2 regions of the Paenibacillus kyungheensis genome follow, and region 1 is predicted to be linked to the other one. Evidence: riboswitches for the same ligand, from Rfam matches in the RefSeq annotation. Region 1 holds a riboswitch; the other holds the start of a gene.
What was found. A riboswitch is a leader RNA that binds a small molecule or an ion and turns the genes downstream of it on or off. The one in region 1 is predicted to bind FMN.

Region 1 (4,987 bases):
CCCTCTTGAACCATGTCGCGCTTATAGTACCAAGCGCTTATTGTAAGATATTTTGCTTTGCAAAAATCATTTTTTTATTGAAACCTTGTCGCGCTTATGGTGCCAAGCGCTTACTGTAAGATATTTTGCTTTGCAAAAATCATTTTTTTATTGAATCTTGTCGCGCTTATGGTGCCAAGCGCTTACTGTAAGATATTTTGCTTTGCAAAAATCATCCTTTATTAAACCTTGTCGCGCTTTTACTTCCAAGCGCTTACATATATCCATTTTCTTGCAAAAATCGGCTTGTGATTGATGGCTTTTTCTGACTGGTGGCATCATTCGCTGTATTCGATTGGTATTGTAGTAAATGCTCCACATACTTACCAAGCACATCGCATTCAATATTGACCATATCGCCTGCTTTTCGATAAGCAAGTACAGTTTCTTTGAGTGTATGTGGAATGATAGAGATTGTGAATGAAGTCGTTGTTACCGATACAACCGTCAAGCTGATGCCATCGACAGTGATAGACCCTTTCGGAATAATATAACGAAATAAATCATGATCGGTCGGAGCAATCTGGAAAATAACAGCATTCTGGTTGCTTTGTATTTGTTCAATATGTGCTGTGCCATCCACATGACCTTGTACGATATGCCCTCCGAAGCGTCCATTCGCTATCATTGCTCGCTCTAGATTAATAGGGCTGCCTGTTTTTAACTGTTTAAGACTAGAAGAACGATACGTTTCTGGCATGACATCTACAGTAAATAGAGAATCTGCTATCGTGGTAACCGTTAAGCATACCCCGTTGCATGAGACACTATCTCCAATCTGAAGTCCGTCCATAATACGTGATGCTTGAATACCAAGAACCATCGTTTCACCGCGCCGTCCATTTTGTCGGAGTGTACCTATTTCTTCGATTAGTCCGGTAAACATAGACATCCTCCTTTCTACCAAGATGGTCTGCTATTTGAATATTAGAGATGATGATAACGTGGTAATCCACTGATATAAATATTGTCATCTAACGTCTCTATTTCGATCTCATCTAGTGTTACAGCTTGATTCATTTTTTCAAATCCATCAAAAGCGAATGTTGATAACGTACCGCCAATAATCTTAGGAGCGAAAAATAAAGTAACTCGATCGATTAGTCCTGCTTCAAGCATCGAACCATTTAAGGTACCGCCACCTTCTAACAAAATCGAAGAAATCTCAAGTTCGCCAAGCTTTTTCATCGCAAAAGGAAGATCTACATACGGCCCGCTACCACAGATGATAACGGTGATACCACGTTCTTGCAGTTCATGGATACGATCCCGATCCGCTTGATAAGTAGTGACAATAATCGTAGGCGCTACGTCTGTATTTAATAACTTGGCGGTATCTGGAATACGTAGTTGTGAGTCAATCACAATACGGGTAGGCTGAACGCCAGTCACTTCTGTACGTGTCGTCAGCTCAGGATCATCGGCTAATACTGTGCCGATTCCCACCATAATACCTTGATGACGATGACGCATCGTATGAACAATCGCACGAGCATCGCTATTGGAGATCCATTTGCTATCACCGGTACGAGACGCTAGACGACCATCTAACGTACTGGCTGTTTTGAGCGTCACAAAAGGGAGCCCTGTTGTAATATATTTGTTAAACGTTTCGTTAAGTCGTGCCGAGCGCTTCGCCAATACACCGGTCACCACTTCGATTCCATGATTACGCAGTCGTTCGATTCCAGAACCTGCTACCTGTGGATTCGGATCTACAGCAGCAACAACGACTCGTTTTACTTTTTCTTTGATCAGACGATCACTACAAGGTGGCGTTTTGCCATAATGACTGCATGGTTCTAACGTCACATATGCTGTAGCGCCTTCTGCTTGATCTCCTGCCATATTAAGTGCATGTACTTCAGCATGTCCGGTTCCTCGCTGTAAATGTGCACCCATTCCTACGATTCTGCCGTCTTTCACAACCACACAACCGACCACAGGGTTAATATCTGTCTGCCCTTGAGCTTTTTCTGCCAAGTCCAGTGCTAGGGTCATGTAAAATTCATCATTGATTACGTTCATTATTCAGGGCTCCTTTGACACCATAAAAAATTCATAACTGCATGCTTTGTGCTTGATCAAAGTGCTGTTACGAGTTTGATCGTAGTATCATCATATTTAGTTACTATTCATAATTTAATAACTAAATTATAAAGTGTATACCGATATAATGACAAGCAAAAAGCCCTGTAAACCGGAAGAGTATCCGAATGTTTACAGGGCTTAACATAATAATGTATAGGAGTAAGAATCTAATGTACCTCTTATAGAGTGCGCATATGTCTGTATATCTACAGCGCAAAGACTGTATACGTACTACTGGCTTCAGTTTGATCCACTGATCCAATTTTTACATATGTGCTACATATAGAATCTATTTAGATGCCAAAGAAACCTAAAGATGCTCAGGTATCTTGCTTCATCAAAATAGTAAACTATACACTCAAATAAGTGCACCTTAATTCAGAAATCGCTGTGCAAGCGACCTCTGTATCCCTCTCCCATCCAGACTATACTGTCGGCTCCGGATTCTCACCAGATCCACCGTCTATGGTTATTACACATAGCCGGGTCACGGACTTAGAGATCACATATTATCTTGATCTCAACACCGCCGGTGGGGAATTTCGCCCCGCCCCGAAGGATAAATTATGAAGTTATTATCACTATTTCACTGTGATGCTGAAATCATATCATCCACACACGCAAAAATCAAGAAACCTAACTTTTTCTATACGCTACATGCTGTGATATCATCATTATTTATTTTATCTACAAGTGCTTTCATGATTCTGCTACCTCTATTGTTGTATAATAAATTCGCGTTTTATTTTTTAAAATGATAGATTGTTTTTCGTCTAATATCCTTACCATTATACTAATCGAAAGGTGATTATTATGTTTTTAATCAACAAAAAACTAATCCGCAAATTGACTGCACCTTATCAAGAAATGAATATGCAGATCTGTTATGCTACACCTCAACACTTTTCAGCGTATTCCAGTAAAGCTGTATTGCTACTTAATGATGAGAAACTTATCGTTTTATTTCTTAACTTCTTTTCTTCCAAAGTGATCCATACCGTTGAATTACCGATTGCTGATCTACAAGAGCATCATTATAATCAAGGAATTTCACTGGCTTCAACATGGTCATTTCAAAGTAACGGACAATCGTGGCGCTTTCAGATTCTCAAAAAGATTATCCCACTTGGTAAGATGCAACAACAGTTTTTAGACTTTCTACATGACCATATAATCTATACATAAATAGAACGCAAAAAAACCCCTAATAACCCTCTGCTACAGTTGTAAAAGAAGGGTTATTAGGGTTGTGAAATATCTGCCTCTGTGTATTTAGTAGATATCTCCTAACCGTTTACGCTTGATAAGCAATCTGTCCATTCACCACTGTCATACGCACAGCCGTCTGCAACAGAGATTCGGAATCGGTAGTAATATCTCGATCAATTACTGTAAAATCAGCCGCTTTGCCAACGTGAATACTACCACGTTCTTGTTCTTCGCCTGCTGCTTGTGCACTCCCTACTGTAAACAAATGAATCGCTTCAGCAATACTAAGTCGCTCCTGTGGGAAATATCCTTCGGCTGGCTCTGTAACATAAGGTCTACGACGGGTAACTGCGGCATGGATACCGAGCATCGGGTCAAGCGGTTCAATAGGTGCATCGCTTCCACCTGCACAGATCACACCAGCATCTATTAACTTTTTCCAGGCGTACAAATAATCAGTACGTTCTGCACCTACACGCTCCATCACCCAGGGAAAATCACTGGCAACAAATCGAGGCTGGATATCTGCAATAAGTGGTAATTGCGTCATTCGCTCAAGCAGTTGTTGATCCAATACCTGCGCATGGATAAATCGATCGGGCAAGTGTGAAATACCTTGCAACGGATGAGCTTCCATCGTTGATAATGTAAGATCTGCCGCACCATCACCAATGGCATGTACAGCAATCGGATAGCCTAGCGAACGGGCATAGGATGTAATTTCATTTAACTGTGCCGTCGTATGAATCGCCATTCCGCGTGTATGAGGTGCATCACTATACGGTTGTTGTAATAGCGCTGTACGCCCTCCAATCGCTCCGTCAGAGAACAATTTGGCTGCACCAATACGTAACCATTCATCTCCGTCACCTGCCCGTAATCCCAATGCTTGGGCTTCTTGTAAATGAGTATAAAAAATCAATTGATGGGTGCGGAATGGTAGTCCTTCTGCATGCAATTCACGATAAATCTGTAGCATAGTCTCTATACTGCCCAAAAATCGTAAATCTTCGGTATGGGATGCGGTTAATCCTAATCGAAGTGCATCCTGACAAGCGCGCCGAATCGCTTCTTTTTTGGTAGTATAATCTGGTTCTGGCTGTACTGCGGTAAAAGCTGCTGAAGCTTCTTCATAAATCCATCCGTTCAACTCTCCAGCTTCATCCCTTCCAAACGAACCTGCTTCAGGATCAGGTGAAGATGAGGTCACTCCTGCTTTGGCAAAGGCTACACTATTACCTAAAAAAGCATGAAAACAGGTACGGGTCAGATAAATAGGATGATTTGTCGTAATCTCATCTAACTCTGTTCGTAGTGGCGGAATCGGTGGATCAAAATTATTCTCATTCCAGTTCAATCCAACAATCCATTCCCCTACAGGCATTACTTCTGCACGCTGACGGATCAACTGAATCATATCTTCTTTGGAGGTCACGTCTGAGAAATCGAGCATAGATAATTTCATTCCATGCATAGATAAATGCATATGCGAATCGACTAAGCCGGGCAATACATAAGCGCCATCCCAGTCCACTTGACGGTAATCTTTGCCTGATAATTGTAGCGATAATTCTTGCGTCGTACCGATTGCAGAGATGATTCCATTTTCTATGTAAACTGCATCTGCTTCTGCGGGAAGATGAGAGCT
Region 2 (4,987 bases), 1.8 Mb from region 1:
AATATCGTCCTGTTCCCCGACATTATTCTGCGTTACAGTTCGTATTGTAAGCGTTATCTATTTACTATACTGAAAGGGGCTGAATCAATGAAACGTCATCGCTTGATCATTAAAGGAGGAGTTTTATTTTTGCTATTCACTTTACTTATGAGCACCAGTATTAGTATCGCTTCTGCGGCATCTGTCCAAAAACAGTTTTATAATGTCATTATGCAGGATGGTGCAGATCCATGGATGTATAAACATACTGATGGCTTCTATTATTTCACAAAAACGACAGGTAACAATGTCACGATCTGGAAATCTTCCACATTAACCGGTATTGATGCGGCTGAAAAGCGCGAAATTACTACAGGTGGGCAAAATGTATGGGCTCCTGAAATTCATTTTCTAAATGGAGCATGGTACATTTACTATGCCAAAGACGACGGTGATAATGCGAATCATCGCATGTATGTGATGCAGAATACTAGCAGTAACCCGATGCAAGGCACTTGGGTAGATAAAGGTCAGATTACAGATACTACCAATCGTTGGGCAATCGATGGGACTCCATTATCGGTGAACGGGCAATTGTATTTTATCTGGTCAGGCTGGGAAGGTTCAGAAAATGTAAGACAAAATCTATATATCGCTCATATGAGTAACCCATGGACGATCGATTCAGCACGTGTTGAGATTGCTCGTCCTACGTATGCATGGGAGACCAATCACCAACCGAATGTCAACGAAGGCCCTCAAGTGGTGATCAAAAATAACAAAATCAATCTAATCTATTCAGCTAGTGGAAGCTGGACGAATGATTATGCGCTAGGTCTAATTACAGCACAGACCAATAGCAATTTATTAAGCCCTTCAGCTTGGAGCAAACGCACTCAACCTGTATTTGCTTCTGCTAATGGGGTGTATGGACCCGGTCATGCTTCATTTACTACCTCTCCTGATGGCAAAGAAGATTGGATCGTTTATCATTCTGCCAAATTTAATAATGCAGGTTGGAACCGGGAAATTCGTACACAGAAATTTAGCTGGAATACAGACAATACCCCTCAATTCGGTCAACCTCTTAATCCTAATGTACAGATCGCTATTCCATCCGGTGAACCGGATCGCACCCGTTATGAAGGTGAACAAGGAACATTCGGTGGAGCGGCTTATGCTTCTTCAAGCCCTAATGGTTCAGGACTATCCAAAGCAGGTCATATCGATACAGACGGTAGTTATGTTCAATATACGGTAAATATCCCGACTACAGGAACGTATATGCTAGCTGCACGTACAGGTAATGGCACAGATGGACTGGATTGGTCTACTCTTCGACTATCGGTCGATAGCGGCAATCCAACAGACTTCTTTATTACCAATAAAGGTTGGGAAAATTGGGGATTATCGACACAACGTCTATCATTGACAGCAGGTAATCATACGATTCGTTTTAGCAAAGGAAATGGTTACGGAGAATTAGACTTTTTCGATCTTGTACCTATCAAATAAAAACAATATACTTTCCGATTTAGATTAAAAGCTACTTCATATTCGATATATCATCACAGCGATGTCTTGTCCAAACTAAAAAATCCTGTCTACTCCAGCGATATTCCGCTAGGTAGACAGGATTTTTTTATATAAAAGTTAGTATTTATAGATTATAGAACCTATCATTTCTTGATAACAAAGAAATTGTTATGCAGAAGGTACGGCTGTTTTGGCATCAGATGGTTGCTGACGTCTGGAAATAAAGAACAATGCTACCCAGATCAACAAAAATCCGACCAATTGAGCCCATGTTAATAATTGTCCAAATACGATCCAGTTAATAACTACACCGACTAATGGGAAGCTTAGTTCTGCTAATGTAGCTACAGAAGCTTTGGTTGTAGACAACCCTTTGTAGTACATTAATAGACTTAGCAAGCCTGGCAACAATGCTTGACCTAGCAAATTCAGAGATACGGCTGCAATTCCACCAGAATCAGCAGATAAGCTCCAAGCTGCACCTTCATGCCATGTTAATACAAGCAACAAAGGTAAAGCCATAATAAAGCGTAATGATGTTACGGTCTCATATTTCATCTGACCTACCATTAAGCGTCCCATCACTGTAGATCCACCCCATAATGCTGCTGCACCTAGAGCAAATAGACTACCAACTTGTACAAATTCACTCATATGTCCGATAGGAATAGCGAATCCAAATGTTAAAATATACGTTCCTACTAATGCTAAAGCAAATAACCAACCAAATCCACGCGGTAATACTTCTTTTAAAATAATTCGAGCTAATACAATCGCAAAGATCGGTTGTAATTTCTGTAATAACAAGACAGCATTGAGATTACCATGAGCCAGTCCCATCGTGAATAGAATCGTAGCAATCGCCGATCCACCCCAGGATAAGAACAACAATGCTCCGATATGACGCATTTTCAATCCTTTTAATTCAGCACGGTTGACCCATAATACAGGAGCCGCCGCTAGAAAAACAATCAAATGCTCCAACAATACCAATTGAGTTGAAGTCATTGTTTTGAGTAAAATAATTCGAAACAGTGGATCAACGCCCCATAACGCTGCTCCTACAAAAACAAGCCAAAATCCACTTTTAATATGACGCTGTCTAGCTGATGATGCTGTTTTGATGTTATAACTTGCATTTTCCATGATTCAAACTCCCTACGTGATTAGAATTTGAATATGAGATCTCATACGGAAAGCCCCCGTTATCAACGTACAATAAACGGGGGCTTGATCAAATAAACGTGCAACTGTATTTTACAATACACTGGCAAGCTTATTGGTTGATCTTCTCCCATCCGGACTGTACCGTCGGCTCTGGATTCTCACCAGATCAGTCATTTTTCAAAAAAAAGAAAAATGAGTCGCGGGCTACCCTTTCTTTCAATTACAAAAGAAACGTTCACCGCCGGTCGGGAATTGCACCCTACCCCGAAGATCTCTATTCGATTTTGGTTTATTAGTATAAAGAAGCTACTCTCATGTTTAACCATGAAAATAAGATTTGAAAACTTTCTTGTATCAAACATTCAATATATCTCATTATAAAGATACTTTTAGTAACTTGCAATAGTTTCGTACAAATAAATAGTTTGCAATATATTTAAATCCTTAATTCCGATCAATTAACTATACTATAAATAGAATGAATGTCTAGTATCTATCAAATGTTTCTATAGATACATTGATTTTGTAAATGAGATTAGTCTATAACCCTATTTATTTATATTACTCTATTGTCACATATCTGTAACAGTTGTATAATCATAGAGGATTTACATCTTTACACAATAAGTAGTACATAACTGAGAGGGGTAGAAAAATTTGGATTACAATTCGCAAAACAATGGTTACCCGCCTGCGCAACCGGATGCACCCGCTTCAATCATTAGTGTTAAAGAATGGATGCTTACACTTTTGTTGCTTTTCATTCCTATCGTCAATTTAGTCATGTTATTTGTATGGGCTTTCGGTGGAGGTACTCACCCTACTAAAGCTAACTATGCAAAAGCAGGTCTTTTATGGGCAGCAATCATTATCGTTATCTACATTATTATCTTTATTGTTTTTGGTGCAGCATTCTTCGCAAGTGTTAACAATATGGAACGTAGCGGATATTAATAGCAAAACAAAAAGAAGCACCTCGCAGGGTGCTTCTTTTTTGTCTACTTTTAAGTAGATGCTTTTAATAACGATCTAAAACTAACTGTGTTTTCAACGAATCTTGAGGCACTAACCAACCTTCTTGATTCAAATAGTTCATTAATTGCTGACGATCAGTTGCAGCGGTGTTATAATCATCGGTTTTGAACGAAATCTCAATCACAGGCTCAGTACCTGTACCGGAAGCATTACGAATCGGCCAAATTTCTACGTCTACATCGATTCCATTCCAGCTACCTTCATATTTACTCGCCATCACCGGGCCATACGAGCGCGATGCTTTTAACTGCTTTTCACCCCAGCTTGATCCATCTTTCCACTTTTTCAATTTACCCGGCAGATTATCGACAAGCAAAGATAATGCTTTACTATCCGTAGGCAATGTTGCTCCTGATGTTGTTGCTTTTGATTTTTTATCGTTAGACAGGCTTAATGTCTGCTTGCTATATCCCCAATCGACTTCTGCTTCATAGTTCGTATCGGAAGCATCAAATCCTTGTTGATTAGCCAGTGTTAACGCTGCATTGATATCTCCATTTGCAATACTGTAACGCTTTTTATACGTCATTTCAAAATTATCTTTATCTTCTTTTTTGCGGAAACGTACATTCCAGCCTTCGCTGTCCAATTGCTTATCACTTGTATCGAAATACTCTACAGCAATTTTTTGCGCTTTGGCAGGTAGATCAAACGCATTTTGTACCTCAGATTGAATCGTCAGGTCGCTGTTCAAAATATCATCGTCCAGCATAAATTTAACCTCATACGTTGGTGTGAGATTGGCGGCTTTGGCATCAACAACAGATGTAGATTGTGGAATATACAACCCTGCGAACAACACACTGCTTAACAATACCAATGGAGCTTTTTTACCTAATTTCAATCCTAAATTCATTTGCAAATTCTCCCCTGTCTATGGAATATCATTTGACTACTATTCCAATGTAACAGTGAAAAATGATAGTGGAATCAACATATCTAATTGATTTCGTAAAACATATCTATAGTTTCTATATGCTATTCATCACTTTTTCGATGCTTTTTGGATTTTTGATACAAAAAATAAACGATGCTGAGAGTTAATAACACAATACTACTTATAGCAATTATCCAATGATATGAAGGCAGAGATTGATCTCTTACAGATTGCTGAACAGGCAATGCTAATTCTTTATCCTGTAAAAACTTGTACTCTACTGAAGTAAGCTCACTCACTTTTTTAGAAGTTCCACAAAGTGGATTTTCCCATTCACCATCTTTTTGATTTAGAAAAAAGATATATTGATTTCCAACTTTGCTTGGACCATTC

Region 2: another riboswitch for FMN. It lies ahead of PQ456_RS06970 (DMT family transporter); the one in region 1 lies ahead of ribD (bifunctional diaminohydroxyphosphoribosylaminopyrimidine deaminase/5-amino-6-(5-phosphoribosylamino)uracil reductase RibD).

The regions. Positions count from the first base shown of each region.
Region 1 is NZ_CP117416.1:3,345,421-3,350,407, forward strand. Features, by position in the region: gene ribE (riboflavin synthase) at 254-925, opposite strand; gene ribD (bifunctional diaminohydroxyphosphoribosylaminopyrimidine deaminase/5-amino-6-(5-phosphoribosylamino)uracil reductase RibD) at 967-2,067, opposite strand; FMN riboswitch at 2,535-2,694, opposite strand; gene PQ456_RS14310 (hypothetical protein) at 2,944-3,315, shown strand; gene PQ456_RS14315 (amidohydrolase) at 3,425-4,987, opposite strand, start outside.
Region 2 is NZ_CP117416.1:1,590,092-1,595,078, reverse strand. Features, by position in the region: gene PQ456_RS06975 (family 43 glycosylhydrolase) at 148-1,494, shown strand; gene PQ456_RS06970 (DMT family transporter) at 1,684-2,661, opposite strand; FMN riboswitch at 2,798-2,958, opposite strand; gene PQ456_RS06965 (hypothetical protein) at 3,340-3,636, shown strand; gene PQ456_RS06960 (hypothetical protein) at 3,701-4,573, opposite strand; gene PQ456_RS06955 (hypothetical protein) at 4,696-4,987, opposite strand, start outside.